4 regions of the Streptomyces sp. NPDC086766 genome follow, and region 3 is predicted to be linked to each of the others. Evidence: riboswitches for the same ligand, from Rfam matches in the RefSeq annotation. Region 3 holds a riboswitch; each other region holds the start of a gene.

The links. A riboswitch is a leader RNA that binds a small molecule or an ion and turns the genes downstream of it on or off. The one in region 3 is predicted to bind cyclic di-AMP.
Region 1: it holds a riboswitch for cyclic di-AMP, as region 3 does, so the genes downstream of both, ACIPM1_RS32085 (M23 family metallopeptidase) here and ACIPM1_RS06305 (C40 family peptidase) in region 3, are expected to answer to the same signal.
Region 2: it holds a riboswitch for cyclic di-AMP, as region 3 does, so the genes downstream of both, ACIPM1_RS03475 (NlpC/P60 family protein) here and ACIPM1_RS06305 (C40 family peptidase) in region 3, are expected to answer to the same signal.
Region 4: it holds a riboswitch for cyclic di-AMP, as region 3 does, so the genes downstream of both, ACIPM1_RS24690 (M23 family metallopeptidase) here and ACIPM1_RS06305 (C40 family peptidase) in region 3, are expected to answer to the same signal.

What each region holds. Positions count from the first base shown of each region.
Region 1 covers NZ_JBIVBI010000031.1:6,644-14,231, forward strand. Annotated here, with positions in the region: partial or broken gene ACIPM1_RS32060 (RNA helicase) at 1-126, shown strand, start outside; gene ACIPM1_RS32065 (amino acid permease) at 287-1,822, shown strand; tRNA gene ACIPM1_RS32070 (tRNA-Lys) at 2,034-2,106, shown strand; gene ACIPM1_RS32075 (dihydrofolate reductase family protein) at 2,215-3,345, shown strand; tRNA gene ACIPM1_RS32080 (tRNA-Met) at 3,445-3,518, shown strand; cyclic di-AMP (ydaO/yuaA leader) riboswitch at 3,844-4,001, shown strand; gene ACIPM1_RS32085 (M23 family metallopeptidase) at 4,013-5,044, shown strand; gene ACIPM1_RS32090 (aldo/keto reductase) at 5,127-6,071, shown strand; gene ACIPM1_RS32095 (PrsW family intramembrane metalloprotease) at 6,230-7,579, opposite strand.
Region 2 covers NZ_JBIVBI010000002.1:67,615-75,202, reverse strand. Annotated here, with positions in the region: gene pcrA (DNA helicase PcrA) at 1-1,726, opposite strand, end outside; cyclic di-AMP (ydaO/yuaA leader) riboswitch at 2,035-2,194, shown strand; gene ACIPM1_RS03475 (NlpC/P60 family protein) at 2,202-3,392, shown strand; gene ACIPM1_RS03470 (tellurite resistance/C4-dicarboxylate transporter family protein) at 3,574-4,542, shown strand; gene ACIPM1_RS03465 (hypothetical protein) at 4,625-4,978, opposite strand; gene ACIPM1_RS03460 (NlpC/P60 family protein) at 5,433-6,506, shown strand; gene ACIPM1_RS03455 (LuxR C-terminal-related transcriptional regulator) at 6,540-7,265, opposite strand; gene ACIPM1_RS03450 (PspC domain-containing protein) at 7,265-7,588, opposite strand, start outside.
Region 3 covers NZ_JBIVBI010000003.1:105,237-112,824, forward strand. Annotated here, with positions in the region: gene ACIPM1_RS06275 (adenosylmethionine--8-amino-7-oxononanoate transaminase) at 1-823, opposite strand, end outside; gene bioB (biotin synthase BioB) at 816-2,099, opposite strand; gene ACIPM1_RS06285 (8-amino-7-oxononanoate synthase) at 2,247-3,374, shown strand; gene ACIPM1_RS06290 (DUF397 domain-containing protein) at 3,466-3,690, opposite strand; gene ACIPM1_RS06295 (helix-turn-helix domain-containing protein) at 3,708-4,568, opposite strand; gene ACIPM1_RS06300 (ATP-binding protein) at 4,781-5,245, shown strand; gene ACIPM1_RS06305 (C40 family peptidase) at 5,422-5,895, opposite strand; cyclic di-AMP (ydaO/yuaA leader) riboswitch at 5,899-6,080, opposite strand; gene ACIPM1_RS06310 (hypothetical protein) at 6,463-6,762, opposite strand; gene ACIPM1_RS06315 (ATP-dependent Clp protease proteolytic subunit) at 6,770-7,405, opposite strand; gene ACIPM1_RS06320 (ANTAR domain-containing protein) at 7,580-7,588, shown strand, end outside.
Region 4 covers NZ_JBIVBI010000014.1:110,460-118,047, reverse strand. Annotated here, with positions in the region: gene ACIPM1_RS24700 (HPr family phosphocarrier protein) at 11-292, shown strand; gene ACIPM1_RS24695 (GntR family transcriptional regulator) at 524-1,219, opposite strand; gene ACIPM1_RS24690 (M23 family metallopeptidase) at 1,420-2,190, opposite strand; cyclic di-AMP (ydaO/yuaA leader) riboswitch at 2,204-2,364, opposite strand; gene ACIPM1_RS24685 (M16 family metallopeptidase) at 2,614-4,002, opposite strand; gene ACIPM1_RS24680 (M16 family metallopeptidase) at 3,999-5,366, opposite strand; gene ACIPM1_RS24675 (DNA topoisomerase (ATP-hydrolyzing) subunit A) at 5,706-7,588, shown strand, end outside.

The DNA.
Region 1 (7,588 bases), on a different contig from region 3:
CAGGGCGACCGCCCCGGCTTCCGCTCCTCCGGCCACGACCGCCCGTACGGCCGTCGTGACGACCACCGCGGCACCGGTTCCTTCGGCCGCCGCGAGGACAAGCCGCGCTGGAAGCGCAACGGCTGACAGGCACACCGGCTGACAGGCACACCGCCTGAGCGGCGCGACGCCTGAGTCACCGAAGGGCCCGTACGACGATGTCGTACGGGCCCTTCGCCATGACTTTTGGCCACAGCACCTTTCGTGTGTCGCATGTCACGCCCTCGGTCAGGGAATCGCTGGGTGCATGACAGATGACACCAGGGCGAGCGGGCCGTCGGACGAAGAGCGGCTGGCCCAGCTCGGCTACACGCAGGTCCTCGCGCGCCGGATGTCGGCGTTCGCCAACTACGCGGTCTCCTTCACGATCATCTCGGTCCTGTCCGGCTGTCTGACGCTCTACCTCTTCGGGATGAACACCGGCGGCCCCGCCGTGATCACCTGGGGCTGGGTGGCGGTCGGCTTGATGACCCTGTTCGTCGGGTTGTCGATGGCGGAGATCTGCTCGGCCTACCCGACCTCCGCGGGCCTGTACTTCTGGGCCCACCGGCTGGCGCCGCCGAGGACGGCCGCGGCCTGGGCCTGGTTCACGGGCTGGTTCAACGTGCTGGGCCAGGTGGCGGTGACAGCGGGCATCGACTTCGGCGCCGCCTCCTTCCTCGGCGCCTACCTCAACCTCCAGTTCGGCTTCCACGTCACACCCGGCCGCACGGTCCTGCTCTTCGCGGCGATCCTGCTGCTGCACGGCCTGCTCAACACCTTCGGCGTACGGATCGTCGGCCTCCTCAACAGCGTCAGCGTGTGGTGGCACGTGCTGGGCGTCGCGGTGATCGTCGGCGCGCTGGCCCTCGTGCCGGACCGGCACCGGTCGGCGTCCTTCGTCTTCACCGAGTTCGTCAACAACACGGGCTGGGGCAGCGGCGTCTACGTCGTCCTGCTGGGCCTGCTGATGGCCCAGTACACCTTCACCGGCTACGACGCCTCCGCCCACATGACCGAGGAGACGCACGACGCGTCCACCGCCGGCCCGAAGGGCATCGTCCGCTCCATCTGGACCTCCTGGGTGGCCGGGTTCGTCCTGCTGCTCGGCTTCACCTTCGCCATCCAGTCCTACGACAAGGAGCTCGCGTCGCCGACCGGCGCGCCGCCCGCCCAGATCCTGCTGGACGCCCTCGGCGCGACCGCGGGCAAGCTGCTGCTGCTCGTGGTGATCGGGGCGCAGCTGTTCTGCGGCATGGCGTCGGTGACGGCCAACAGCCGCATGATCTACGCCTTCTCCCGTGACGGCGCGCTGCCCTTCTCCCACGTGTGGCACACCGTCAGCCCGCGCACCCGCACCCCGGTCGCGGCGGTCTGGCTGGCGGCGCTCGGCGCGCTGGTCCTCGGCCTGCCGTACCTGATCAACGTCACGGCCTACGCGGCGGTCACCTCGATCGCGGTGATCGGCCTCTACATCGCCTACGTCGTGCCGACCCTGCTGCGGGTGCGCAAGGGCGCGGCCTTCGAGCGCGGGCCCTGGCACCTGGGCCGCTGGTCGCAGGTGATCGGGGTGGTGTCGGTGACCTGGGTCGGCGTGATCACCGTCCTGTTCATGCTGCCGCAGGTCTCCCCGGTGACCTGGGAGACGTTCAACTACGCGCCGGTCGCCGTCCTGGTGGTCCTCGGCTTCGCCGCGACCTGGTGGCTCGCCTCCGCGCGCCACTGGTTCCTCAACCCCACCCACGAGCGCACCCTCGCCCGCGAGGCCGCACGCACCGGCGCCCCCGAACCGGCCGACCCCTGAGCCGAGCCCACCCGCCCGCCGCCCGCACGGCACACGCCGGACCGGCCCCCGACACCCGCACGGCACACGCCGGACCGGCCCCCGACACCCGCACGGCACTCTCCCGACCGGCCATCCGGACACCCTGACGGCACACTTCCGGCCCGGCACCCCCGATACCCGATCGGACAGGCGGCCTGCTCCGGCTATGCTCGGGTAGGCAACATCGCCTGGGCCCTTAGCTCAATTGGCAGAGCAGTGGACTTTTAATCCATTGGTTGTGGGTTCGAGTCCCACAGGGCCTACGAGAGAGGCCCCGCCCCGGAGGACTCCGTGGCGGGGCCTCAGGCGTTTCCGCGGCAACTTCCCCGGCGGCTCACGCAGTTCCGTTCCCGCAGAGAGAGCGCGCGCCGATGCCCCGTCCGTACGTCCTGCTGTCCGCCGCCGTCTCCCTCGACGGCTACCTGGACGACACCGGCCCCGAGCGCCTGCTGCTCTCCAGCCCCGCCGACTTCGACCGGGTGGACGAGGTGCGGGCCTCCGTCGACGCGATCCTCGTCGGCGCGGGCACCATCCGCGCCGACAATCCGCGGCTGCTGGTCAACTCGCCCGAGCGGCGGGCCGCACGGGTCGCCGCCGGCAAGCCGGAGTACCCGCTGAAGGTGACGGTCAGCGCGGCCGGCGAGCTGGACCCGGCCGCGCGGTTCTGGCACACGGGCGGCGAGAAGGCCGTCTACACGACCGACCGGGGCGCCGAGCGGCTGCGCGGGGCCGGCCTCGCCGCCGACGTCGTATCGCTGGGCGCCGCACTCGACTGGCGGCGGCTGCTCGAGCACCTGCACGACGTGCGCGGGGTGCGGCGGCTGATGGTCGAAGGCGGCGGGACCGTGCACACCCAGCTGCTCCAGCAGAGCCTCGCGGACGAGCTCCAGCTCGTGCTCGCCCCGCTCCTCGTGGGCGACCCGCGGGCGCCGCGGCTGTTCGGGCCGGGCGTCTACCAGGGCGGACGGCTGCGGCTCGTGGAGACGCGGGCCATCGAGGACGTCGTCCTCATGCGCTACGAGCCGACGGCTCCCGGCACCGGGACCCTCGCCTCGCCCGCGGACCGGCACTGGCTCCGGCTGGCGTGCGACCTGGCGGCGCTCTGCCCGCCCTCGCGGACCGCGTTCAGCGTGGGCGCGGTGGTGGTGGCCGCCGACGGCACCGAACTCGCCAGGGGCCGTTCGCGGGAGGGCGACGACCCCGTCGTCCACGCGGAGGAGGCGGCGCTGGCCAAGGTGGACCCGGCGGACCCCCGGCTGGCCGGCGCCACCGTCTACAGCAGCCTGGAGCCGTGCGCCCGGCGTGCCTCCCGCCCCCGCCCCTGCGCCCGGCTGATCCTCGACGCGGGCGTACGGCGGGTGGTCACCGCCTGGCGTGAACCGGACACGTTCGTCGAGGGCGCCGACGGGTCCGGGATCCTCGCGGCCGGGGGCGCGCGGACCGTACTCGTCCCTGAGCTGGAGGAACGGGCCAAGGCTCCGAACCGGCACCTGACCGGCTGAGCGGGCCCGCGCCGCCGGCCCGGGAGGGGCGCGGGCGGTCGGCCGGATTCCATGCGTGTGCATTCGGCCCCGAGGATGGGGTACAGTTGGTTTCACCGACGCGGGGTGGAGCAGCTCGGTAGCTCGCTGGGCTCATAACCCAGAGGTCGCAGGTTCAAATCCTGTCCCCGCTACTGAAGGCTCAGGGCCGGAATCCGATCAAGGATCCCGGCCCTGAGTGTTTTCCCGTCCCACCGTTTCCTCCGTGATGCGGGCGCCGCTCCGGTCGCCGTCACGCCGAGTGAGCGATCCGTGCCGGAGCGCATAACAAGTGACATACCATCAGAAAAACCGGTGCCGCGGAGGGTGGGTCAACTCGCCCGATTTTCGTCGCGCATGGCCCGAACGTCTGGCCAAAAAGGTTTAATGATCAAGCCGAACGACTTGGAATCAGAGGCTCGCGTCTATTAACGTCCGATAACGCAGCGCGGTCGTCCCAGCCGTCACAAGCGACGGCTCCGTGCGCGCGCGCCGAATCCCGCAAGGGAACCGGGGAACCACCAACTTGGGGTGAATCGGGCGTCAACCACCGTGCTCGCACGTCTGGTTTACGCGCGTAGGAGACCTTCCCGCTCCGAACCCGTCAGCTAACCCGGTAGGCGAGACGGAAGGAAAGGAGCACGCCCGAGTGGCGTCCAACCGCCCCGCCCCCGAAGCCCCGTTCGTTCCCGGTGAGCGCACCGAGACCTTCGGCTACGGCAGTTACCGCACCGACGAGGGCCCCTGGGAGGAGTGGAATCCCACCGAGGAGTCCGTCCGTCCGGTGCGGGGCCGGCACCGCGTCGCCAAGCAGCGCGGCGGCGGGCTCGCCCGCAGTTCCACCGTCCTCGGTGTCGGCGTCATAGCCGCCGTCGGCGCGGGTGGCATGGCCAGCGCCCACACCGGCAAGCCGCCGGTGTCCATCTCCATGCCCGACCTGCCCTCCGTGGGCTCCCTCTTCGACGACGCCCCCGCGGCCCCCGAGGGCTCCGCGACCGCGCTCAGCACCCTCGGCACGAGCACCGCCGAGACCACCGAGAGCGCCTCCGACGCGGGCGAGGCGCTGCGCAACCGCATCATGGCGCAGGCCGAGCAGCAGCAGGCCCAGGTCGAGACCAAGGCCCAGGAGGCCGCCGAGGCCGCGGCCGCGAAGCAGGCCCAGGAGGCCGCCGCCAAGGCGCAGCAGGAGGCCGAGGCGAAGGCCGCCGCCGCGAAGAAGAAGGCGGAGGAGGAGGCCAAGCGGAAGGCCGAGGCCGAGCGCCTGGCCGAGCTGGCCAAGCAGTACACGCTGCCGACCTCCTCGTACACGCTCACCGGCACCTTCGGTCAGCCCGGTTCCATGTGGTCCTCCGGCTACCACACCGGCCTCGACTTCGCCGCTCCCACCGGAACCCTGATCAAGGCGATCCACAGCGGCACCATCACCGAGGCGGGCTGGGCCGGCGCCTACGGCTACCGCACCGTCCTCACCCTCGACGACGGCACCGAGCTGTGGTTCTGCCACCAGTCCTCGATCAGCGTCAGCGTCGGCCAGAAGGTGAGCACGGGCGACGTCATCGGCCGCGTGGGCGCCACCGGCAACGTCACCGGGCCGCACCTGCACCTGGAGGTCCACCCCAACGGCCAGGCCACCGCCATCGACCCGATGACGTGGCTGCGCGACAAGGGTCTCACCCCCTGACCCACCGGGTTCCCGCAACCTTTTCCCCACGGAGCCGCCCTGATCGGAATGGGCGGCTCCGGCGCGGTTGTTGATGTCTTCCATGACTTCTCTTCGCAAGCTGGGCTCGTCCGACCTCGAGGTCTTCCCGCTCGCCCTCGGCGGCAACGTCTTCGGCTGGACCGCGGACGAGGAGGCGTCCTTCGCCGTCCTCGACGCGTACACGGCCGCCGGCGGCAACTTCGTCGACACCGCCGACTCCTACTCGGCGTGGGCCGAGGGCAACCGGGGCGGCGAGTCCGAGACGATCATCGGCGACTGGCTGAGGGCACGCGGCAACCGCGCCGACGTCGTCATCGCCACCAAGGTCAGCCAGCACCCCGACTACCAGGGCCTGACCGCCGCCAACATCAAGGCCGCGGCCGAGGCCTCGCTGCGCCGCCTGGGCACCGACCACATCGACCTGTACTACACCCACTTCGACAAGCCGGACGTGCCGGTCGAGGAGATCGTCGGCGCGCTCGACGAGCTGGTGAAGGCGGGCAAGGTGCGCCACATCGCCGCCTCCAACATCTCCGCCGAGCGCCTGCGGGACTCCCTCGACTTCTCCGACCGGGAGGGCCTGGCCCGGTACGTGGCGCTCCAGCCGCACTACAACCTGGTCTCGCGCGACACCTACGAGGGTGAGCTGCGGGACCTCGCCGAGCGGGCCGGTCTCGCCGCCGTCCCCTACTTCGCGCTCGCCTCCGGTTTCCTCACCGGCAAGTACCGGCCCGGCGCCGAGGTGGACAGCGCGCGGGCGGAGGGCGCGGCCAAGCACCTGCTCACCGAGCGCGGCCGCAGTGTCCTCGCCGCCCTCGACGAGGTCGCCCGGGCCCACGAAGCCTCCGTCGCCACGGTCGCCCTCGCCTGGCTCGCCGCCCAGCCCACGGTGATCGCGCCCATCGCCTCCGCCCGGACCCCGGAGCAGCTCCCGGCCCTGCTGAAGGTGGCGGACCTGACCCTGACCGAGGAGGACCTCGCCAGGCTGACGGAGGCGTCGGCCTGACGGCCCGGACGCTGACCTCGGCGTCGGGCCGACGGCCCGGGCGCTGACCTCGGCGTCGGCCTGACGGTCCCCTTGCCCGACCGACCCCGCCGTACCCGACCGACCCCGCCGTGACCGACCCCGCCGTACCCGGCCGGCCCGGCCCGTCCAAGGACCGGTCAGGTCCGGTACGGGTTGTACGCGGGGTAGGGCGTCGCCGGACCGTGGGGGACAGGGGTCGCGGGCCGGCCGTAGACGCCGTACACCGGCCAGGGCGGGGCGACGACCGGGACCGGCGGGGCGGTTCTGCGCGCCGCGTGGTCCAGCGCCGGCTGGGCCACCTCGCGGCGCGCCCACAGCTCGCCGAGCAGCTCCCGCTCCCGGACGACGAAGTCGGCCCCGGCCCGGCCCCGGCGCCCCCGGTGCCGCAGGAACGCCAGCGAGGTCGCGTACGCCTCGTACTGGGCGACCGCCCGCCCGGCCGGCTTGCCGAGGTGGTGCCGAGCGTGCTCCCGGGCCAGCCTGCGCGCCCGCATCGAGCCGAGCGCGAACGGCTCGGCGGGGGTCAGCCACCCGGCGGCGGCGTACGCCGGCAGCTCCTCGCGCACGGTGCGCAGCTCCCGCTGCCGGGTCCAGATGACCATCCAGGTCAGCAGCCCGAACGCGGGCACCATGAAGGCCGCGTAGACGGCGAGGAAGCCGTACGTGCCGAACGTGGAGGAGCCGTTCCACAGCGCGTGCATGCTCATCGCGAGCAGCAGTCCGCTCACCGGCAGCAGGATGCGCCGTACGCGCCGGCGGTCCCCGGCGAGCGCGGCGGCGGCGCCGAACCCGATGCCGGTGCACACGGTGAACAGCGGGTGCGCGAACGGCGACATGATGATCCGCACGAAGAAGGTCGCCGCGGTGACGGAGGCGATGCCCCGGCCGCCGGTGAGCTGGTCGGTGCCGAAGGCGGTGCCGAGGTAGAGGATGTTCTCGGTGAACGCGAAGCCGGTGGCGGTGACCCCGGCCAGGACGACGCCGTCGACGATTCCGGTGAAGTCCCGTCTGCGGAAGAGGAAGAGCAGCAGCACGGCGGAGCCCTTCGCGGACTCCTCCACGATCGGCGCTATCACCGTCGCGCCGAGGGTGTCCGCCCGGGTCGGGTCGGCGGTCGCCGTCTCTATCCACTGGGTGGCGAAGCTGTTCGCGACGATGGCCACCAGCGCGGCCGCGCACGCGCCCCAGGCGAAGGCGAACAGCAGGTTCCGCCACGGGCCGGGCTCGACGCGGTCCAGCCAGCGGAAGGCGGCTATGAGCAGCGGCACGGGCAGGACGGCGAGCCCCAGCCCGACCAGGAACCCCTCGGTGCCGGTCTGCTGGCGTACGAGCGCGAGGATGACGAGCCCGGACAGCGCGAGCAGCATGGCCGGCGCGCCGTATCGCACCCATCGCTTCTGCCACCAGTGCGCATGACGCGGCCGGCCGCCGGCCGGTCCGGGAACGGGTCCGCTGGGATGGGGCGGGTACGGGGGACAGGTGGCCACGGCATTGAC
Region 2 (7,588 bases), on a different contig from region 3:
GCAACTCGGCCAGGTAGCCGGTGCGCTCGAGGACGGCCTCCAGGACGGTCGCCGGTCCCGCGCCGGACTCGACGATCGTCCGCAGGTCCTCCATCAGCGTGTTGAACCGCTTGACGGCGTTGGTGGAGCGCGCGGCCATGCCGTACGCCTCGTCGACGCGGCGCAGCGCCTGCGGGAAGCTGATCTTCTCGCGCTGGGAGAGGGCGTCGATCATCGCCTCGGCGCGGTCGCCGATGCCGCGCTTGGGCACGTTGAGGATGCGGCGCAGCGGCACCGAGTCCTCGGGGTTGGCCAGGACGCGCAGGTAGGCGAGGACGTCCCGGACCTCCTTGCGCTCGTAGAAGCGGACACCGCCGACGACCTTGTAGGGCAGGCCGACGCGGATGAAGACCTCTTCGAAGACACGGGACTGGGCGTTGGTGCGGTAGAAGACGGCGACGTCGCCGGCCTTCGCGTCTCCCGCGTCCGTCAGCCGGTCTATCTCCTCGGCGACGAACTGCGCCTCGTCGTGCTCGGTGTCGGCGACGTAGCCGGTGATGCGGGCGCCGGAGCCGGCGTTGGTCCACAGGTTCTTCGGGCGGCGCGACTCGTTGCGCTCGATGACCGCGTTGGCGGCGCTCAGGATGGTCTGGGTGGAGCGGTAGTTCTGCTCCAGCAGGATCGTGGTCGCGTCCGGGTAGTCCTCCTCGAACTGGAGGATGTTGCGGATGGTCGCGCCGCGGAAGGCGTAGATCGACTGGTCGGCGTCACCGACCACGCACAGCTCGGCCGGGGGCAGGTCGTCCTGGCTCGGCGGGACGTCCACGGGGTGCTCGGAGGTGCCGACGAGCTCCCGCACGAGGGCGTACTGGGCGTGGTTGGTGTCCTGGTACTCGTCGACGAGGACGTGCCGGAAGCGGCGGCGGTAGTGCTCGGCGACGTCGGGGAAGGCGCGGAGCAGGTTGACCGTCGTCATGATCAGGTCGTCGAAGTCGAGGGCGTTGGCCTCGCGCAGCCGCGACTGGTACAGGGCGTAGGCCTGGGCGAGGGTCTTCTCGAAACCGTCGGTGGCCTGGGCGGCGAAGTCCTCCTCGTCGATCAGCTCGTTCTTGAGGTTGCTGATCTTGGCGCTGAAGGACTTCGGCGGATAGCGCTTGGGGTCGAGGTCCAGGTCGCGGCAGACCAGGGCCATCAGGCGCTTGGAGTCGGCGGCGTCGTAGATCGAGAAGGAGGAGGTGAAGCCCAGCTTCTTGCTCTCGCGGCGCAGGATGCGGACGCAGGCGCTGTGGAAGGTCATGACCCACATCGCGTGGGCGCGCGGGCCGACGAGCTGCTCGACGCGCTCCTTCATCTCGCCGGCGGCCTTGTTGGTGAAGGTGATCGCGAGGATCTGGCCGGGGTGGACGCCCCGCTCGCCGAGGAGGTGGGCGATGCGGTGGGTGAGCACGCGGGTCTTGCCGGAGCCGGCGCCGGCGACGATGAGCAGGGGGGTGCCGGAGTGGACGACCGCCGCGCGCTGGTTCTCGTTCAGCCCCTCCAGGAGGGCGGCCGGGTCCACCGCCGGGCGCGGCGCGCCGTCGCGGTAGTGGGTGTCCCGGTCCGGCGGCAGGTCGAACTTCCCGCCGAACAGATCGCCCGGAACCGGTTCCGGAGCGTGATCGTCCTCGGGCGGCGGCGGGGGCTCCTCCTCGTGGCCGCGAGGGGCCTGGAGGTCCGCCAGGAAGCTGTCGTCAAAGAGGCTGCTCATCGCTCTACGAGTCTAGGGCGCCCCACCGACAACCCGGGGCCGCCCGCGGAACATCACACGATCCCGGCACCCGGCGGGCCGCACCGCCCCGCCGCGCCCCGCCCCCCGTACCGCCCCGCCCCGCCCCCTCACGAGGGCTACGCTGCGGAGCGACCCCGTCACGTCCACCGCACAAGTGATGCGAGGTCACGAAAATGTATCGGGCATATCGCGCATCAACCTTCACAGGAGCCACACGAGTTGGCTAGCGTGCCGTCAGGCCGCACGACCTCACCGGCGAACGACGCCGGGCCGCGCGGCCTCCGCCGAGTCCGGTCCCGCCGCCAGGCGATCCGGAGCCGGGGACCCACACCGACCTTGGGGTGAATCGGTCCGTGCCGCCCAGCGGGCGCGGACCGTAGGGCAACCCTTCCGAACCACCCGCCCGAACCCGACAGCTAACCCGGTAGGCGGACGATGGAAGGAGTCGCCTCCCTTGGCGTCGCACCGCAAGTCCCGCCCCGCCGGTCCGGGCGTAGCAGGCATACGCACGCCGGCCCTGGCCACGGCCGCCCTCACCTCCGTGGCCCTGCTCTCCCAGACGGCCGAGGCCGCCCCCGCCCCGGACAGCAGACCGAGCATCGAAGAGGTCGAGAAGAAGGTCGACGACCTGTACCGCCAGGCGGAGTCGGCCACGGAGAAGTACAACGACGCCAAGGAGAAGACCGGCAAGCAGCGCACGCGGGTGGCCTCGCTCCTCGACGACGTCGCCAAGCGCACCGACCGGCTCAACAAGGCGCGCGAGGAGCTGGGCTCGTTCGCCGCCGCCCAGTACCGCACCGGCGCCTCCGCCTCCAGCACCGCCACCTTCCTGCTCGCGGACACCCCGCAGGACTACTTCGACCAGTCGCATCTGATGGGACGGCTCACCGACCGGCAGAAGGGCATGGTCGACGACTACGTCACCCAGCAGTCCGCGACCATGGAGAAGCGGCGGGAGGCGACCCGGAGCCTGGAGACGCTGACCGAGTCGCAGCGCGACATCAGGACGGCCAAGGCCACCGTTCAGAAGAAGCTCGCCGACGCCCGCGAACTGCTGTCGAAGCTGAACGCCGAGGAGAAGGCGCGGCTGGCGGCGATCGAGAAGCAGAAGCAGGAGGAGGCCGCGCGCAAGGCGGCGGAGCTGGCGAAGCAGCAGGCCGCGGAGCAGGCCGCCGCCCAGCAGCAGGCCGCCTCCTCGGGCTCCGGCACGTCGGACTCCTCCGGTTCCACCGGTTCCACCGGCTCGACGGACACCTCGGGCTCCTCGACGTCCGGCACGTCGTACGCCACCCAGGCCGACAAGGCGCTCGCCTTCGCCCGCGCCCAGATCGGCAAGCCGTACGTCTGGGGCGCGACGGGCCCCGACTCCTACGACTGCTCGGGCCTCACCCAGGCCGCCTGGAAGGCCGCCGGCGTCACCCTCCCGCGCACCACCTACGACCAGGTGAACGCGGGGACGACGGTGTCGCTCTCCCAGGCGCAGCCGGGTGACCTGGTCTTCTTCTACGACGACATCAGCCACGTCGGTGTCTACATCGGCAACGGCATGATGATCCACGCCCCGAAGCCCGGCGCGTACGTGCGCGAGGAGTCGATCTACTACGACGGCGAGTCCGCGATCCACAGCGTGGTGCGGCCCGCCTGAGGCCCCACGGCAGCCCTGGAGGCGGGGCGGGGACGGCGCATGCACCGCGCAGTCCCCGCCCCGCACTCGTGCGGCCGCCGCCCTTCGCCCTTCAGCGCGCGCCGTCCCGCCCGCACCCTTTCGCGTGCGCCCGCGCGCGTGCCCCGCGTGTGCGGCGCGCGAAGATCCTTAGCATCGGGCCATGCCCCGCACCTCTTCCTTCGGCGCCTGGTGGGTGCACCGTCCGTCGACGGCCGGGTCCGCCGTCATGGCGACCGGCATCCTGTCGGCCGGCCTGCACACGACGGGCCACGAGGCGCTGTCCTGGATCGCCCTGGTCCTGGCGTGCGCCGCCTGGCTGGGGCTGGCGGCCGGCTTCCTGCTGCGTCTGGTGCGCGAGCGGTCGGAGTGGCTCGCGGAGGCGGGGACGCCGGGCGCGCTGACGGCCGTGGCCGCCACCACCGTGCTGGGGACCCGCTTCTCGGAGCTGGGCGCGCGGATCCTGGCCGAGGCGCTCCTCGCGCTGTCCGTCGTGCTGTGGCCGGGGCTGCTGCTGCGGGTGCTGCGCAGGGCCGGGCGCCGGATGCCCGGGGCGGTGTTCCTGGGCTGTGTGGCCACCGAGGGGCTGGCCGTGCTGGGCGCGACCGTGGCCGGGGCGCAGGCGTCGGCCTGGCTGGCGCACGCGTCGCTGGTGCTGTTCTGGCTCGGGCTGGCGCTCTACGTGTTCGCGGTCGCCCGGTTCGACCCGGTCCAGGTGATCGAGGGGGCCGGGGACCAGTGGATCGCGAGTGGCGCGGCGGCGATCTCGGCGCTGGCCGGGACGCAGCTGATGGCCGCGGCCGGGTCGGGGATGTACCTGTGGGACAAGGACGACGGCGGTGTCCTGCGCACCGTCACCGTCGCGCTGCTGATGCTCGACCTGTTCCTGTACGGCGTCCTGCTCGCCGCCGAACTCGCCTGGCCGCGCCTGCGCTACGACGTGCGCCGCTGGGCGACCGTGTTCCCCCTGGGCATGACGGCGGCGGCGACGCTGTCCGTCGCCGCCGTGGTCGGCGTGCCCTCGCTGGAGGTCCCCGGCGAGCTGCTGCTGTGGGTCGCGGTGGCGGCGTGGCTGGCCGTCGGGACGGGCGCCGTCAGGGACGCGCGGGCCGAGCTGCGGGCCGCGCGCTGACCGGCGCCCGCGAGGACGCGGGGAAGCCGGCCGCCCGGATCCGGAGAGCGGCCGCCCCGCGGATCCGAAGAACTGCCACCGCTCAGGTCCACAGCACCGCGATGAAGATGTTGACGGTGGTCAGCAGGCCGACCAGGCCGAACAGGCTCTTGTCCACCTTCTCCTCGTCCCGCTTCACATAGACCAGGCCGAGGATCACGACCAGCAGCGCCAGCTTCACGCCGATCTTGATGTTGTCGACGTGGTGGCCGTCGGCCTGGTTGAGGCCGACCAGGACGGCGCCGGTGACCAGCATGGTCAGCGCGCCGTGCAGCATTCCGGGCACGAACCGAGCGGTGCCCCGGCCCATCGCCTTCACCTGGGTGAGGAAACCGCCGAGCAGCGCGGCGATGCCGACGATGTGGAGGCCGACGAAGAAATGGATGAGTACGTCCATGAGGCCGGAGCCTAATCAGCGGCCCCGTCACCCCCGCACACCGGGGGAGGCCACCAAGGGGGACACCTCGGCGGCACCGCGGGACGCCCGGGCGCTCCCGGGCCGCCTGCGGATATACGCGGCCCGCCCATAGCACCCCGCCCGCATCGTCCGCCCGCGAACCGCGGCAATCGGTCATCGCCCCGCGTGAAGGCGGCGGTCCGACGGCGGGCCGACGGTCATATGCGGTCACCCGGCGATCCGCTCGCACCACTTCCGTACATTCCGTCACCGTGCCGTCACGGAGAGGTTTAGCGTCCTCCTCCAGGTGACCGGCTCCCCACCGCCGCCCGGGCCTGGGGCGGCAGCCGGACACCTTCGCCGAGAAGGTCCGGCGGCGGCCTGCTCCCCCCGTGTGAGCCGCCGCCGGACACGACTCGGACCGGCGGTCGGACGAAGGGACGTGACGGTCCAGGTGGCAGCGCACCGCAAGCCCCGACATCGCTCACCGGGCGGCGGCCCGGCCCGCACCGCCCGTACCGCCGTGACGATCGCGCTGGCGGGCATGGCGACCACGACGGGCTTCGAGGGGACCGGCCACGCCGCCCCGCAGCTGACGCCGGAGCAGGTCAAGGCCATGGTCGAGCAGCTGTACCAGCAGGCCGAGGTGGCCACCGAGAAGTACAACGGCGCCAAGGAGAAGGCGGACGCCGCCGAGAAGCGGATCAGGACGCTGGGCGACGAGGCCGCCCGCAGACAGCAGAACCTGAACGCGGCGCGTGACGCGCTCGGTTCGGTCGCCGCGGCGCAGTACCGGGACGGCGGCTTCTCCCCCGCGCTGCGCCTGATGCTCTCCGACGATCCCGAGCGGTACCTGGACGGGGCCGAGTTCAGCGAACGGGCGGGCGTCCGGCAGACGGCGGAGGTGAACCGGGTGCGCCGCCAGTTGCGGGAGATCGAGCAGCTGCGCGGGGCCGCGCACGTCCAGCTCACCTCGCTCCGGTCGCGGCAGGCGGAGCTGAGGCGGCAGAAGAGGACGGTCACCGCCAAGCTGGCCGAGGCCCGGCGCCTGCTCACCCGGCTGTCCCCGGAGCAGCGCGCCGCCTTCGGCGAGAGCGGGGGCGTGGGCGGGGCCGAAAGACGGGCCGCGACCGGCGGGCGGGGCGCGCCGGCCGCCCCCGGAGCGGTCGCGGCTCCCAACTCCCGCGCGGCGGCGGCCGTCGCCTACGCCCGGCAGAAGCTCGGCAGCCCCTATGTGTGGGGCGCGACCGGGCCCGACGCCTTCGACTGCTCGGGCCTGGTCCAGGCCGCCTACCGCTCGGCGGGGATCTCCCTGCCCCGCACCACCTACGCCCAGATCGGCGCGGGCCGCCGTGTGTCGCGGTCCGCACTGCTCCCCGGGGACCTGGTGTTCTTCTACTCCGGCATCAGTCACGTCGGCCTCTACATCGGCGACGGTCTGATGATCCACGCCCCGAACCCCTCGGCCCCGGTCCGGGTGGCCCCGATCGGCCTGATGCCGTTCGCGGGGGCGACCCGGGTGGTGTGACGGTCCGGGGCGCCCGCCGGGAACCGGCCCGGCTCACACCAGGCGGCGCGCCGTCGCCCAGCGGGTCAGCTCGTGCCGGTTGGAGAGCTGGAGCTTGCGCAGGACCGCCGAGACGTGGGACTCCACCGTCTTCACCGAGATGAAGAGCTGCTTGGCGATCTCCTTGTAGGCGTAGCCCCGGGCGATGAGCCGGAGCACCTCGCGTTCGCGCTGGGTGAGGCGGTCGAGGTCCTCGTCGACCGGCGGCGCGTCGGTGGAGGCGAAGGCGTCCAGGACGAAGCCGGCCAGCCGCGGGGAGAAGACGGCGTCGCCCTCCTGCACACGGAAGATCGAGTCGACGAGGTCGGCGCCGGTGATCGTCTTGGTCACATAGCCCCGCGCGCCGCCGCGGATCACACCGATCACGTCCTCCGCCGCGTCCGAGACGGACAGCGCGAGGAAGCGGACGGGCCGCTCGGCGTCGGCCGTCAACGCGGCGCAGCGGCGCAGCACTTCGACCCCGCCGCCGCCGGGCAGGTGCACGTCCAGGAGGACCACCTCGGGCCGGGTCGCGGTGATCACCGTGACCGCCTGGTCCACGTCCGCGGCCTCGCCGACGACCTCCACGCCGGTCTCCTCGGTCCGGCCGATCTCGGCCTGGACCCCCGTACGGAACATGCGGTGGTCGTCGACGAGGACCACGCGCACGCGCCGCCCGCCCGCACCGCCGTCCGCCTCCCCCGCTCCCGCCGTACCGTTCGCCTCGGTCGGGTCGCTCATCACGTGTTCTCCGCCCTCTCCATCTCCAGCTCGACCTCCGTGCCGCCGTCCGGCACCGCGCGCAGCCGCGCCGTGCCCCCGTGGCGCTCCATGCGGCCGATGATCGATTCTCTGACGCCCATGCGGTCGGCGGGTATCGCGTCGAGGTCGAACCCCGGTCCCCGGTCCCGGACGGACACGAAGACCGTCCTGCCCTCGACCTCGGCGTAGACCTGTACGGCACCCCCCTCGCCACCGTACTTGGCGGCGTTCACCATGGCTTCCCGCGCGGCCTGCATCTGCGCGCCGGTGCGCTCGTCCAGCGGGCAGTCGCCGACCACGAC
Region 3 (7,588 bases):
TCACGTCCGGTGTCACGGCCGCGTGCTCCGCCGCGAACAGGGCACCGGTCCGCCCGAACCCGGTCGCGATCTCGTCGAACACCAGCAGGACGTCGTGGGCGTCGCACGCCTCGCGCAGCACCCGCAGATAGGCGGGGGAGTGGAACCGCATCCCGCCCGCGCCCTGCACCACCGGTTCGACGACGACGGCGGCCAGCTCGTGGGCGTGCCGTTCGATCAGCTCGCGCAGATGGGCTGCGTAGGCCTCCTCGTAGCCGGCCGGGGGCGCGTCCGCGAACACCTGACGCGGCAGCACCCCGGTCCACAGCTCGTGCATCCCGCCCTCGGGGTCGCACACGGACATCGGCTGCCAGGTGTCGCCGTGGTAGCCGCCCCGCCAGGTGAGCAGCCGCCGCTTGTCCGGGCGGCCGAGCGAGCGCCAGTACTGCAGGCACATCTTGGCCGCCACCTCGACCGACACCGAACCGGAGTCGGCGAGGAAGACGTGCTCGAGCCCCTCCGGCGACATGTCGACAAGGAGCTTCGCGAGCCGGACGGCGGGCTCGTGGGTGAGCCCGCCGAACATCACATGACTCATCCGCGCCAACTGACCGCGGGCCGCCTCGTTGAGCACCGGGTGGTTGTAGCCGTGGATCGCGGACCACCACGACGACATGCCGTCGACCAGTTCGCCCGCGCCGTCGGCGAGCGTCAGCCGCACCCCGCTCGCCGACTCCACGACCAGGGGCTCCTGGCGGCCGGGCATCGGACCGTACGGATGCCACACGTGCCGCCGGTCCAGCTCCAGCAGGTCGGGCACGCGCAGGCCGGACGGATCAGGCATTGGGCGCGAGGTCCGTTCCGGCCCCGCGGCGGCGTACGGCGACCAGGTCGGTGCGCGGCTCACCGGCGGCCGGCGCCGGCGCGGAACCGCAGACCCCGCCGCCCTCGTGGGAGCCGCACCCGGCGCCCTCGTGCGAACCGCATCCGGCGCCTTCCCGGGGCCCGCAGCCCGCGCCCGCGTCCACGCCCTCGCCGGACTCGTGCCCGGCACCCGCGTGCGCACCGCAGCCCGCGCCCGCGCCCTCGTGCGAGCCGCAGCCGCCGCCGGCCGTCGCGCGGTGCTCCGGCAGCGTGACCTGCTCGGCGCCCTCCACCTCGAATCCGGCGTCCGCGATCATCTCCAGGTCGGCCTTGCCCGCCTGGCCCTCGCTGGTGAGGTAGTCGCCGAGGAAGATGGAGTTGGCCAGGTGCAGGGCCAGCGGCTGCATGCTGCGCAGATGGACCTCGCGGCCGCCCGCGATGCGCACCTCCACGTCCGGGCAGACGAACCGCGTCATGGCCAGGATCCGCAGGCAGCGCTGCGGGCTGAGGTTCCACTCCTGGGCGAGCGGGGTGCCCTCGAACGGGATCAGGAAGTTCACCGGAACGGAGTCCGGGTCCAGTGCGCGCAGCGAGAAGACCACGTCGACGAGGTCCTCGTCGCTCTCGCCCATGCCGGCGATCAGACCGGAGCATGCGGACAGCCCGGCCGCGTGCGCCTTCTGCACCGTGTCCACCCGGTCGGCGTAGGTGTGGGTGGTGGTGATGTCGCCGTACGTCGCCTCGGAGGTGTTGAGGTTGTGGTTGTAGGCGTCGGCGCCGGCCTCGCGCAGCCGCTCGGCCTGGCCGTCGGAGAGCAGGCCGAGGCAGGCGCACACCTCGACGCCCTCGTTCTGGTCCTTGATGGCCTTGATGGTCTGGGAGACCCGGTCCACGTCCCGGTCCGTCGGGCCGCGCCCGCTCGCCACGAGGCAGACCCGCTTGGCGCCCCCGGCCAGCCCGGCGGCGGCGGCCTGGGACGCCTCGTCCGGCTTGAGCCAGGTGTACTTGAGGATGTCCGCCTTGGAACCGAGCCGCTGGGAGCAGTAGGAGCAGTCCTCGGGGCACAGGCCGGACTTGAGGTTGACGAGATAGTTGAGTTTCACCCGTCGGCCGAACCAGTGGCGGCGTACCTTTCCGGCCGCGGCCACCACATCGAGCAGGTCGTCGTCGGAGGTGGCCAGCACGGCCAGAGCTTCCTCGCGGGTCGGCAGCTCGCGCCGAAGCCCCTTGTCCACCAGCGTGTTCAGCAGGTCCATGAGAGCCGATCCTGTCCTACGGGAGTGCCCGGGGCCAAGGAGAGTTTGCACAACAGAGACGGATCGACGTGTGGGTATTGCCACACCATGGGGTGTCGGCCGTGCCGCTAGGGTCTGTCCACTGCCTACAAAAGCCCCGGAGGACCCATGGCGTTCGGCTGGATCGACGAGCAGGCCCGGGCGCGCCGCCGCGCCGGACTCGTCCGGACCCTGCGGCCCCGTCCGGCCGAGTCGACGCTGCTGGACCTCGCGAGCAACGACTACCTTGGGCTGGCGCACCACCGGGAGGTCACGGAGGGGGCGGCGGCCGCGGCCCGTGTCTGGGGCGGCGGCGCCACCGGCTCGCGGCTGGTCACCGGCACCACCGAGCTGCACACCGAACTCGAACGGGAACTGGCCGACTTCTGCGGCTTCGAGGCGGCGCTGGTCTTCTCCTCCGGGTACGCCGCCAACCTCGCCGCGGTCACCGCGCTCGCCCCGCACGGCTCGCTGATCGTCTCCGACGCGGGCAACCACGCCTCGCTGATCGACGGCTGCCGGCTGGCCCGCGGCACCACACAGGTCGTGGAGCACGCCGACCCGGAGGCCGTGCGCAAGGCCCTGGGCACGCACGACGGGCCCGCGGTGGTCGTGTCGGACACCGTCTTCTCGGTCGACGGCGACGCGGCCCCGCTGGCCGGGCTCGCCGCGGCCTGCCGGGAGCACGGCGCCGGGCTGGTCGTCGACGACGCGCACGGCCTGGGCGTGCTCGGAGCCGGTGGGCGCGGCGCCGCGCACGCGGGGGGACTCGCGGGCGACGGCGACGTGGTCGTGACGGTCACGCTGTCCAAGTCGCTCGGCAGCCAGGGCGGCGCCGTGCTCGGGCCCGCCCGGGTGATCGAGCATCTGGTCAACGCGGCGCGCACGTTCATCTTCGACACCGGGCTCGCCCCCGCGGCGGTGGGTGGCGCCCTGGCGGCGCTGCGGCTGCTGCGCCGGGAGCCGGAGCGGGCGGCGCGGGCGCGTGCGGTGGCGGCCGAGCTGCACGCCCGCCTGACCGCCGAGGGCCATCGGGCGGTGCGTCCGGACGCCGCGGTCGTCTCCGTAAGGGCGCCCTCCCCGGAGGCGGCCGTGCAGTGGGCGGCCGACTGCCGGGCGGCGGGCCTGGCCGTGGGCTGCTTCCGTCCTCCTTCCGTGCCCGACGGCATCTCACGGCTCAGGCTGACCGCCCGCGCGGACCTCTCCGCGGCGCAGATCGAACGCGCTGTTCGGGTGATCGGAGAGACGCGACCATGAGTCGGCGTGACACGGCCGTTTCTCGCGCGATGCGGATGTGGTCAGTCGGTTCGGGGGTACGGGGTCTACGTCGGGGGTGTACCGGGGGCCGTCACCGCAGCGCGGTGAGGAACCCCGCCCAGCTCTCGGGGGAGAAGAGCAGCGCGGGCCCGGCCGGGTCCTTCGAGTCGCGCACGGCGAGCACTCCGGCTTCGGGGCCGGAGCGCGGCGTGGCCGTCTCGACGCAGTTGTTCGCTCCCGTGCTGTAGCTGCTGCGCAGCCATCGCACGCCGTGCAGATCGGTACTGGAGGGGACGTTCCGAGGCAGAGCGGACATGATGCCTCCCAGCGCTGTTATGCGCCCTCACCCATCGCGGCGATGAAATCCAACGAGTCCTCGGGGGAAAGGGCGTGGATCCGAAGGGTGTTGAAGGCCTCGGTGTAGGCCTCTAGGTCTTCTTTCCGTTCGAGATAGAGGCTACTCGTCAGGTGGTCGAGAACAACCACATCTAGATCAGAAGTGCTCAGGAACGAGAAGATAACGAAAGGTCCGGTGATGCCGATGTGCGCGCCGGCGCCGAACGGCAGTACCTGGAGCCGTACTTGGGGCAACCGCGCCGCCTCCACCAGCCGGTTCAGCTGCCGCGCCATCACCTCGGGCCCTCCGACCTCCCGGCGCAGCACGGCCTCGTCCAGTACCGCCGCCAGTTCCAGCGGCGGCCGGGCGCGCAGCACGTCCTGCCGGGCCAGCCGCACCTCCACCAGCGCGTCCAGCCGCTCGTCGTCGAGCCCCTCGACGGCGGCGCGGGTCACCGCGCGGGCGTACTCGGGGGTCTGGAGCAGTCCGGGGACGACCGAGGTCTCCAGGGTGCGCATCCCGCTCGCCTGGGACTCCAGGCTGATGAAGTCCCGGTAGGTGGACGGGAGTACCCCGCGGTACGCGTGCCACCAGTGATGCCTGCCGCCGCGGTCCTCCGACCCGGCCAGCGCCATCAGCAGCTCGCGCAGCTGGGCGTCCGCGACGGCGTACGCGTCCAGGAGCAACCGCACGTCGGCCGGTTTGACCCCGCTGGCGCCGGTCTCGATCCGGCTGACCTTCGACTGGTGCCAGCCCACCATCCGGGCCGCCTCACCGCTGGTGAGACCCGCACCGGTGCGCAGCGCGCGCAGTTCGGCGCCCAGTTTCCGACGGCGCACCGCGGGACCGTTCTGCATGCGCTCCCACCTACTCCCTCCGGGCCGCCCAAATACGCTCTGCCGTGGCAGAGTTCACCGCTTCGAGCGACAGATATATGCATATCCTGGTGGATCGCCACCGCGAACGACGCGGTAATGGCAGTCTGACGACGAAGCACCAGTCCGGGACCGTACTCGAACCATCCGCTCCGTGTCGGACTGCGGTCCCGTGGGAAAGGGACGACGTCGCCATGGCAGACCATCTGGAAGCATCCGTCACTCTGCCGAGCGATCCGGCCTCGGTCGCCGCGGCCCGCGCCTTCGTGGTGGGCACCCTGGCGGAGTGGGGTCTGTCGTCGGACTCGGAGACCGCAGACACCGTCCGTCTCATGGTGTCCGAACTCGCCACCAACGCCGTTCAGCACACGCTCGGGCAGTCGCCCACCTTCACGGTGGACCTGGTGCTCGCCCGCGAGGAGCAGTTGCGCATCGGGGTCACCGACAGCCACCCGCGGCTCCCGAAACGGCTGCCGGCCGCCGTCCAACAGGACAACGGCCGGGGCATGGTGATCATCCGGTGGCTCACCGTCGAGTGCGGTGGCAGTCTGACGGTGCGGCGCACCCGCGAGGGCGGCAAGACCGTCTGCGTCGAGCTTCCGTGGACGGCGCGGGTCCGTCCGGGGCCGGTCCCGGCCGCCGGTCAGCAGGAGCCGTAGGGCGGCGTCCTGCGGGGCCTGACGGAGCGGGCCCACCGGGGGACTTGCGGGGCTGGGCCCGGCAGGGTCCGCGGACACCGTGCGGAGGAGCCGGCGCGGCCCGTGGCGGAGCCGGGGCGCCGGGCGCCCCGGTGGGTGGTGACGGCGCCCGGGGCGCCGTCACCGTGTCCAGAGGGTCAGCTGACCCGCCCGTACCAGACGCTCTTCGTCCAGATCTTCTCCAGCCTCACCACGTCCCCGGACTTCGGTGCGTGCCAGATCTTGTTGTGACCCGCGTAGATGCCGACGTGGTACACGTTCGAGCCCGAGTGGAAGAACACCAGGTCCCCGGCCCGGCGGCTCCTCGCGGAGATGTGGTGGGTCTTGTTGTACTGCTGGGAGGCGGTGCGGGGCAGCTTCTTGCCCGCCTTCTTGAACGAGTAGAGCGTCAGCCCCGAGCAGTCGAACCTCCGCGGGCCCGACGCGCCCCACTTGTAGGGGGCGCCCTTCTTGGAGGCCGCGACCTGGAGGGCCTTCGTCGCCGTCGTGGCGGCAGCGGCGTCGGTGGCGACACCCGGGACCACGATGGAGCCGCCCACGGCGGCGATGGTCAGCGCCGAGGCGGTGCCGGCCCGGGCCATCAGCGACGGGACACGATTGAGCGCAGTCATGCGCAACCCTTCGTCAACCGCCTGTGAAGGATGACCTGTCGGATTCGGGCTGGCGAAGTAGCCCGGCCGCGTTGCCGCGGCTTCACCCCAAGGGCTGCTCGGCCCGGCCATGGTGTGACCGTTCCGGCGACCCGTCGTGCCTGGGTCCTCCACTCCTGCCGATGCACTTCTGTCGACCGGTCATCCGGGCGGCGGCAGGACTCGGCGTCCGCCCGGACCGCCCCGCCGGTGTGGCGGGGGCTTGTCGTCAGACAGGGATCTTCACCTACTCATGTCCGAAAATCCCAACGGAACCGGGGATTTGTGTTGTTACTCACCACTCACCCGTTCGGGTGGACACCCACACGATCGAATGAATGTCTCACCCCCTGACGACCCCCGGACCAGCACCGGAAGGGCTCGTTCCGCCAACCGGGCGCGCGTGTCGCGCAACTCGTGGGGCCCGGAAAAAGCAGCGACGCTTACGCCGTTGGGCGGTAACCCGTTCGGCTCGTTTCGGGCCTGTCGCCAACGTCCGGTGCGGAGCGCGGACATGGCGGCCGGCGGAGCGCGGCGGCGCCCGCCGGGTCAGTCCGGCGGCAGCGTGACCCGGGACGTGCGCCGCTCGCCGTCCAGCACGCGCAGCGCCCGCGCCAGGGTGTCCGCGTGCAGTTCCGTCTCGCCCCGCTCGTGCATCAGCGCGAGGGCGTCGCGCAGCTCGATCGCCTTGCGGACGAGCGCCTGAGCGGCTCTCAGGGCCCGATAGGTGCCCTCGTGGCGGGCGGGGTTGACGCGGCCCAGCAGATCGACGGCGTCCAGGTAACGGTCGATCAGCTCGGCCTCCGCGCGCGTCAGCGCGGGCAGCGGCGGCAGCTCGGGAGGCAGCACCGGCGGCTCACCTCGCGTCCGGCGCGGCGGCGGGACCCTTGCGGCTCTCGACGATCCGGTCCACCAGCCCGTACTCCAGCGCGTCCCGGGCGTCGAGGATGGTCGTCCGTTCGAGGTCCGCGCGCACCTGCTCGGGCGTCCGTCCGGTGTGCCGTGCGAGCAGCTCCTCCAGACGGGCCCGGATCCGCAGCAGCTCCTCGGCCCGGACGGCCAGGTCGGACGCCTGACCCTCCATCGGCTCGGGCAGCACGGGCTGGTCGAGGACCACGCGCGCGCCCGGCAGCGCGTACCGCTTGCCCGGGGTGCCCGCCGCCAGCAGCAGCGCGGCGGACGAGGCGACCTGGCCCAGGCAGATCGTCTCCACGTCGCAGGTCACGAAGCGCATCGTGTCGTAGACGGCCGTCGCCGCGGTGAACGAGCCGCCGGGGGAGTTGAGGTACAGCGAGATGTCCCGGTCGGGGGACTGGTGTTCGAGGTGGACGAACTGCGCCGCCACGTCGTTCGCAGAGGTGTCGTCGACCGGGGTGCCGAGGAGGACGATCCGCTCCTCGAGCAGCTTGGAGTACGGATCCAGGGTCCGCCGGCCGGCACTGGTGTGCTCGGTGAACTCCGGCAGGACGTAGCGGGCGGACGGTCGGATCATGACGTACCCCTCCATGCGACAGGCGGTGGCCGGCAGAGCTGCTGTCTGTAAAAAATGTACAGGACGTACGTAAGTCTGTGGGGGCGCCGGCCCGGCGGGCGGGTGTCGGGTCGTGCGCGGCGCGCTCCTGCGGGAAGCTGGGGGCACGGCCTCTCGACCCCCCAGAGGACTGCCATGGCGTTC
Region 4 (7,588 bases), on a different contig from region 3:
GCAGCATCACATGGCTGAGCGCCGCGTCAACGTCGGCTGGGCCGAGGGCCTCCACGCCCGCCCCGCTTCCATCTTCGTCCGGGCCGCCGCGGCCGCAGGGGTCCCCGTGACGATCGCCAAGGCCGACGGCGCCCCCGTCAACGCCGCCTCCATGCTGGCCGTCCTCGGCCTCGGCGCCCAGGGCGGCGAGGAGGTCGTCCTGGTTTCCGACGCCGAGGGCGCGGAGATCGCGCTCGACCGGCTGGCCAAGCTGGTCTCCGAGGGGCTCGAGGAGCTCCCCGAGACGGTCTGACCGCGTCGCCGCGCACAGGAGGCCGTGTCGCCCTTTCCGGGCGGCGCGGCCTCTTTCGCTCCGGCGGGCCCGCCCGGTGTTTCGCCGGGTCCGACGGAATGGGCCCGCACATTGTCCCGGGGACGGCGCGCACCCCTCGGGGCACCCCGAACGGAAATTCCCGGCGCCACTGAAAAGGGCAGCCGAAATACACCTCGACCGAATATCTCTTCTTTGTATACGGTGCTCGTGTTAATGCCGCGGGCCCGACGTGTTTACGGGATGTTGCGAAGTCCTCACACGGTCGGCGCGGGGCGCGCCGCCGGGCGCACGCAGCCGGTGCGCGGCCGTCGCCCGCTCGGTGTGCACGGCGGTGACCGTCCGGGCCCGCTCGCCGTCGCCCCGCGCGACCGCGTCCACGATGGCGCCGTGCTCCACCCAGGACTCCACCGGGTCGGCCGGCGCCGCGACCGTGTACATCCAGGAGATCTTGTGCCGCAGCTGGGTCAGCATCGAGGTCAGCGCGGGGCTGCCGGAGGCCTGGGCGAGCGTCTCGTGGAACCAGCCGCCCAGGGAGCGCAGGTCCTCGCTGCTGCCCCTGCGGGCCCGCTCCTGGCCCAGTCTGACCAGGCCGCGCAGGACCTTCAGATGGGCCTCGGTACGGCGCTGGGCCGCGCGGGCGGCGCCGAGCGGCTCCAGGAGCATCCGCATCTCCAGCAGGTCCGCCGCCTCCTGCTCGGTCGGCTCGGCCACACACGCGCCCGCGTGCCGCCGGGTCACCACGAAACCCTCGGCCTCCAGGGTGCGCAGGGCCTCGCGCACGGGGACGCGCGAGACGCCGTAGCGGCGTGCGAGAACTTCCTCGGTGAGCCGGCTGCCGCGCTCATGGACGCCTGCGACGATGTCGTCCCGGATCGCCGTGCACACCGAGTGCGCCGGAATACGCATGACCGACCTCCGCCTTAATCCCCGTGAAACGCCGACGATGGACGCCGTTCCGTGACTCTATTGCAATGAGCCGGAATTTCCGACGGCGGGCCGGATTCCATGGAGTTTTTTTGGACAGCGGGGCATCCGAAACGCCGAAAGCCCCGGCTGCGGGAGCCGGGGCTTCGGATGTGCGGGAGGCGGTCGGCGCCGGTGGCACGTCAGACGTCGACGCCGTGCTTGCGGAGGTAGGCGACGGGGTCGATGTCGGAGCCGTACTCCGGGGTGGTGCGGGCCTCGAAGTGCAGGTGCGGTCCGGTGACGTTGCCGGTGGCGCCGGAGAGCCCGATCTGCTGGCCCGGCACGACCTTCTGGCCCACCGAGACGCCGATGGACGACAGGTGGCCGTACATGGTGTACATGCCGTCGGCCATCTTGATCACGACCTGGTTGCCGTACGCCCCGCCCCAGCCCGTGTTCACGACGGTGCCCATGCCGACCGCGTGGACGGAGGTGCCGCTGGAGGCGTGGAAGTCGATGCCGGTGTGGGAGCCGGACGACCACAGGGTGCCGCCGGTCTTGTACCCGGTGGAGACGTAGGAGCCGGAGACGGGCGCCACGAAGGTGTTGAGGCGCTTGCGCTCGGCCGCGCGGGCCGCGCGCTCCTTGGCCTCACGCGCCGCCTCGCGAGCCTTCCGCGCCTGCTCGGCGGCCTTCTCGCGCGCGGCCTCCTCGGCCTGCTTCTGGGCGGCGGCCCGGTGCTGGGCGACGGCCTGGGCGTCGATCTTCTCGGCGACGGAGTCACCGATGGTGATGACCGGGGTGAGGCCGGTGTCCTCGGGAGCGGGCGTCTCGGCGGCCAGGGCCGGGGCGGCGGAGAGGGTGCCGAGGACGCCGGTGGTGGTGAGGGCGGCTACGCCCACGGCGCGTGCCGTGGTGCGGTGCATCCGGCCGGGACGACGGTGCTTCCCGGTGGCGCGGGTGAACGCCATGCAGACGTTGTTCCTTTCCTTCCTTCTCGCCTACCGGGTTAGCTGACGGGTTCGGAGCAGGAAGGTCTCCTACGGACTCCCTCGCGGCACGCGCGGGCGTCCGATTCACCCCAGGGACGGTGGGTCCCCGGCTCCCCTGGCTCGCGCCGTACGGGGACTCGGCGATGACTGTCCGGTGCCGCGGGCGCGGCGCGTTGCCTGACGGACAGCCGGACCGACGCTAAACGGGCCCGCTTTCAAATCCCAAACGAATGGTGGGTTTTGTAGCGCAGGACACAGGGCAGAAAGGCAGCCTCTCCCTCAATTCGGACATCAGGGAGCCCCGGTGACACTTCGGCCACCGGGGCTCCCTCACGCGTACCGCTCGCCCACCGTCCGCGCGGGTGGGCGCGTACCCGCGCGGACGGTGGGCGCCGCGACCGCCTACTCGGCTGCCACCACGCCGACTTGACCGATGCCGAGGGCCTCGACCGGCTCCTTGATCCGCGCCGCGTCACCGACGAGGACGGTCACCAGGCGGTCCACCGGGAAGGCGTTGACGACCGCCGCCGTGGCCTCCACCGTGCCGGTCGCCGCGAGCTGCTGGTACAGCGTCGCCTGGTAGTCGTCGGGGAGGTGCTGCTCGACCTGGTCGGCCAGCGTGCCCGCCACGGCCGCCGCCGTCTCGTACTTGAGCGGTGCCACGCCGACCAGGTTCTGCACGGCGACGTCCCGCTCGGCGTCGGTCAGGCCGTCGGCGGCGAGCTTGCGCAGCACCGTGAACAGGTCCCCCAGCGCCGGGCCGGTGTTCGGGGTGTCGACGGAGCCGCTGATCGCGAGCATCGAGGCGCCCGAGCCGTCGGGAGCGGAGCGCAGCACCTGGCCGAACGCCCGCACGCCGTAGGTGTAGCCCTTCTCCTCGCGCAGGACGCGGTCCAGACGGGAGGTGAGGGTGCCGCCGAGGCAGTAGGTGCCGAGCACCTGGGCGGGCCACACGCGGTCGTGCCGGTCGGGGCCGACCCGGCCGATGAGCAACTGCGTCTGGACGGCGCCCGGGCGGTCCACGATCACCACGCGGCCGGTGTCGTCGGCGGTGACCGGCGGCACGGGACGGGGCTTGGCCTGCGAGCCGGTCCACGCGCCCAGGGTCTCGCCGAGCAGCGCGTCGAGGTCGATGCCGGTGAGGTCGCCGACGACCACGGTGGTGGCCGTCGCGGGGCGGACGTGGCGGTCGTAGAAGGCGCGGACCGCCGCCGAGTCGATGGCCCGGACCGTCTCCTCGGTGCCCTGGCGCGGGCGCGACATGCGCGAGGAGGCCGGGAACAGCTCCTTGGAGAGCTCCTTGGCGGCGCGGCGGGACGGGTTCGCCAGCTCGTGCGGGATCTCGTCGAGCCGGTTGCGCACCAGCCGCTCGACCTCGCTCTCGGCGAAGGCGGGGGCCCGCAGCGCGTCGGACAGCAGGCCGAGCCCCTTGGCCAGGCGCGACGCCGGGACCTCCAAGGTCAAGCGGACGCCGGGGTGGTCGGCGTGCGCGTCGAGGGTGGCGCCGGCGCGCTCCAGCTCGGCGGCGAACTCCTCGGCGGAGTGCTTGTCGGTGCCCTCGGAGAAGGCGCGCGCCATGATCGTGCCGACGCCGTCCACGCCGGCCGGCTCCGCCTCCAGGGGCGCGTCCAGCAGCACCTCGACGGCGACGACCTGCTGGCCGGGGCGGTGGCAGCGCAGCACCGTCAGACCGTTGTCCAGCGTCCCCCGCTCGGGCGCCGGGAACGCCCACGGCCTGGCCTCGCCCGCCTGCGGCCGGGGGTGGAACTCCATCGTGGCGAGCTCGGTCACTTCGCCGCCTCCTCGGTGTCGTCGGTGGCCGCGGCGTCCGCGCCCTCGGTCTCGGTCTCGGCCGCGACCGGCTCGTAGACGAGCACCGCGCGGTTGTCGGAGCGCAGGCGGGCCTTGGCGACCTCCTGGACCTCCTCGGGCGTGATCTCCAGGACACGGTGCACGGCGGTGAGCGCGAGCTGCGGGTCGCCGAACAGGACGGCGTAGCGGCACAGTTCGTCGGCGCGGCCCGCGACGGTGCCGAGCCGGTCCAGCCACTCGCGCTCCAGCTGGGCCTGGGCGCGCTCCATCTCCTCGGCCGTCGGGCCCTCCTCGGCGAACCGGGCGAGCTCCTCGTCGATGGCGGCCTCGATGACCGGGACCTCGACGTCACCGGAGGTCTTCACGTCCAGCCAGCCCAGGGAGGGCGCGCCGGACAGCCGCAGCAGGCCGAACCCGGCCGCGACGGCCGTACGGTCCCGGCGCACCAGCCGGTTGTAGAGGCGGGAGGACTCGCCGCCGCCCAGGACGGTCAGGGCCAGGTCCGCCGCGTCGCACGCGCGCGTGCCGTCGTGCGGGAGCCGGTAGGCGGCCATCAGCGCCCGCGCCGGGACCTCCTCCTCGACGACCTCGCGCAGCTGCTCGCCGATGACCTCGGGCAGGGAGCCGTCGCGGGGCTGCGGCTTGCCGTCGTGCGAGGCGATGGAGCCGAAGTACTTCTCGATCCAGGCGAGCGTCCGCTCGGGGTCGATGTCGCCCACCACGGACAGGACGGCGTTGTTGGGCGCGTAGTACGTGCGGAAGAACGCGCGCGCGTCCTCCAGGGTGGCCGCGTCCAGATCGGCCATCGAGCCGATGGGCGTGTGGTGGTACGGGTGGCCCTCCGGGTAGGCGAGCGCGGTGAGCCTCTCGAACGCGGTGCCGTACGGAACGTTGTCGTAGCGCTGGCGGCGCTCGTTCTTGACGACGTCCCGCTGGTTCTCCATCGACTCCTCGTCGAGGGCGGCGAGCAGCGAGCCCATGCGGTCGGCCTCCAGCCAGAGGGCGAGCTCCAGCTGGTGGGCGGGCATGGTCTCGAAGTAGTTGGTGCGCTCGAAGCTGGTGGTGCCGTTCAGCGAGCCGCCCGCGCCCTGCACCAGCTCGAAGTGGCCGTTGCCCTTGACCTGCGCGGAGCCCTGGAACATCAAGTGCTCGAAAAGGTGAGCCAGACCGGTACGTCCCTTGACCTCGTGGCGGGAGCCGACGTCGTACCAGAGGCACACCGCCGCGACCGGGGTCAGGTGGTCCTCGGAGAGCACCACGCGCAGGCCGTTGGCCAAACGGTGCTCGGTCGCTGTCAGGCCGCCGGAGCCTGCCTCGGCTGTGGCCGTGTGACCCTTGGGCATGTACGTCCCTTCGATCGCGGTGGCGGTCGTCGAAACCGCCGTTTTCCTGCCGTCCTGCCACTGTATGCAAGCGCGCGGACGCCTGGCGAAGTTCCCGGAGGCCGTACGCCGAGAGCGAGAACGAAAGGGCGGCCCGGAAGCGGGAGCGGGCCGCCGCGCCGCGCACGCTCCGCGGGTGCCGCGAACCGTCGCCTCGCCACCCCCCGCAGGCGGCGCCGACGGCCCCTCGGAACCCCCGGCGCAGCGGCAGGTGCCGGGTCCTGGTCCGCGCTGTCAGTCGCGCGGTCCACAATGGTCCGCGTCAGATCCCGTCCACGCTTCAGCAAGGAGCCGGCAGCGATGGCCCGCCGCAGCACGAAGACCCCGCCGCCCGACGAGCCGTACGAGGAGAGGATCCTCGACATCGACGTCGTCGACGAGATGCAGGGCTCCTTCCTCGAGTACGCGTACTCGGTCATCTACTCGCGCGCCCTGCCGGACGCCCGGGACGGCCTCAAGCCGGTCCACCGCCGCATCGTCTACCAGATGAACGAGATGGGCCTGCGCCCCGAACGCGGTTACGTGAAGTGCGCCCGCGTCGTCGGCGAGGTCATGGGCAAGCTCCACCCGCACGGCGACGCGTCGATCTACGACGCCCTGGTGCGCATGGCGCAGCCCTTCTCCATGCGGGTGCCCCTGGTCGACGGCCACGGCAACTTCGGCTCCCTGGGCAACGACGACCCGCCCGCCGCCATGCGGTACACCGAGTGCCGCATGACCGAGGCGACGAGCCTGATGACGGAGTCGATCGACGAGGACACGGTCGACTTCGCGCCGAACTACGACGGCCAGGAGCGGGAGCCCGTCGCCCTGCCGGCGGCCTTCCCGAACCTGCTGGTCAACGGCGCGTCGGGGATCGCGGTCGGCATGGCCACGAACATGCCGCCGCACAACCTCGGCGAGGTCGTCGCGGCCGCCCGCCACCTGATCCGGCACCCGAACGCGGATCTGGACGCCCTGATGAAGCACGTCCCGGGCCCGGACCTGCCCACCGGCGGCCGGATCGTGGGCCTGTCCGGCATCCGCGACGCCTACGAGAACGGCCGGGGCACCTTCAAGATCCGCGCGACGGTCACAGTGGAGACGGTGACGGCGCGCCGCAAGGGCCTCGTCGTGACGGAGCTGCCCTTCACGGTCGGCCCGGAGAAGGTGATCGCCAAGATCAAGGACCTGGTCGGCTCCAAGAAGATCCAGGGCATCGCCGACGTCAAGGACCTCACCGACCGCGAGCACGGCCTGCGCCTGGTCATCGAGGTCAAGAACGGCTTCGTGCCCGAAGCGGTCCTGGAGCAGCTGTACAAGCTCACGCCGATGGAGGAGTCCTTCGGCATCAACAACGTCGCGCTGGTGGACGGCCAGCCCCTGACGCTGGGCCTGAAGGAGCTGCTGGAGGTCTACCTCGACCACCGCTTCGAGGTGGTGCGGCGGCGCAGCGAGTACCGGCGGGGCAAGCGGCGCGACCGGCTGCACCTGGTCGAGGGCCTGCTCACGGCGCTGGTGGACATCGACGAGGTGATCCGCCTGATCCGCTCCAGCGAGAACTCCGCACAGGCCAAGGAGCGCCTGATGCGTCGCTTCTCGCTGAGCGACGTCCAGACCCAGTACATCCTCGACACGCCGCTGCGCCGTCTGACCAAGTTCGACCGCATCGAGCTGGAGGCGGAGAAGGACAGGCTCGTCGCGGAGATCGAGGAGCTGACCCGGATCCTGGAGTCGGACGCGGAGCTGCGCAAGCTGGTCTCCGCCGAACTGGCGGCGGTGGCCAAGAAGTTCGCCACGCCCCGGCGGACTCTGCTGCTGGAGGCCGGGGCCGTCCCGGCCACGGCCGTGTCGCTCCAGGTCGCGGACGACCCGTGCCGGGTCCTGCTGTCCTCGACGGGCCTGCTGGCCCGCACGACGACCGGCGAGCCGCTGCCCCAGGAGGGCAGGCGCCACAAGCACGACGTGATCGTCTCGGCGGTCCCGGCGACGGCCCGGGGCGAGGTGGGCGTGGTGACCTCCTCCGGCCGGCTGCTCCGGCTGAACGTCGTGGACCTGCCCCAGCTGCCGGAGTCGGCGACCGCGCCGAACCTCTCCGGGGGCGCGCCGCTCGCCGAGTTCGTCTCCCTGGAGGACGACGAGACCGTCGTCTGCCTGACCACCCTGGACGAGTCCTCGCCGGGCCTGGCGCTGGGCACCGAGCA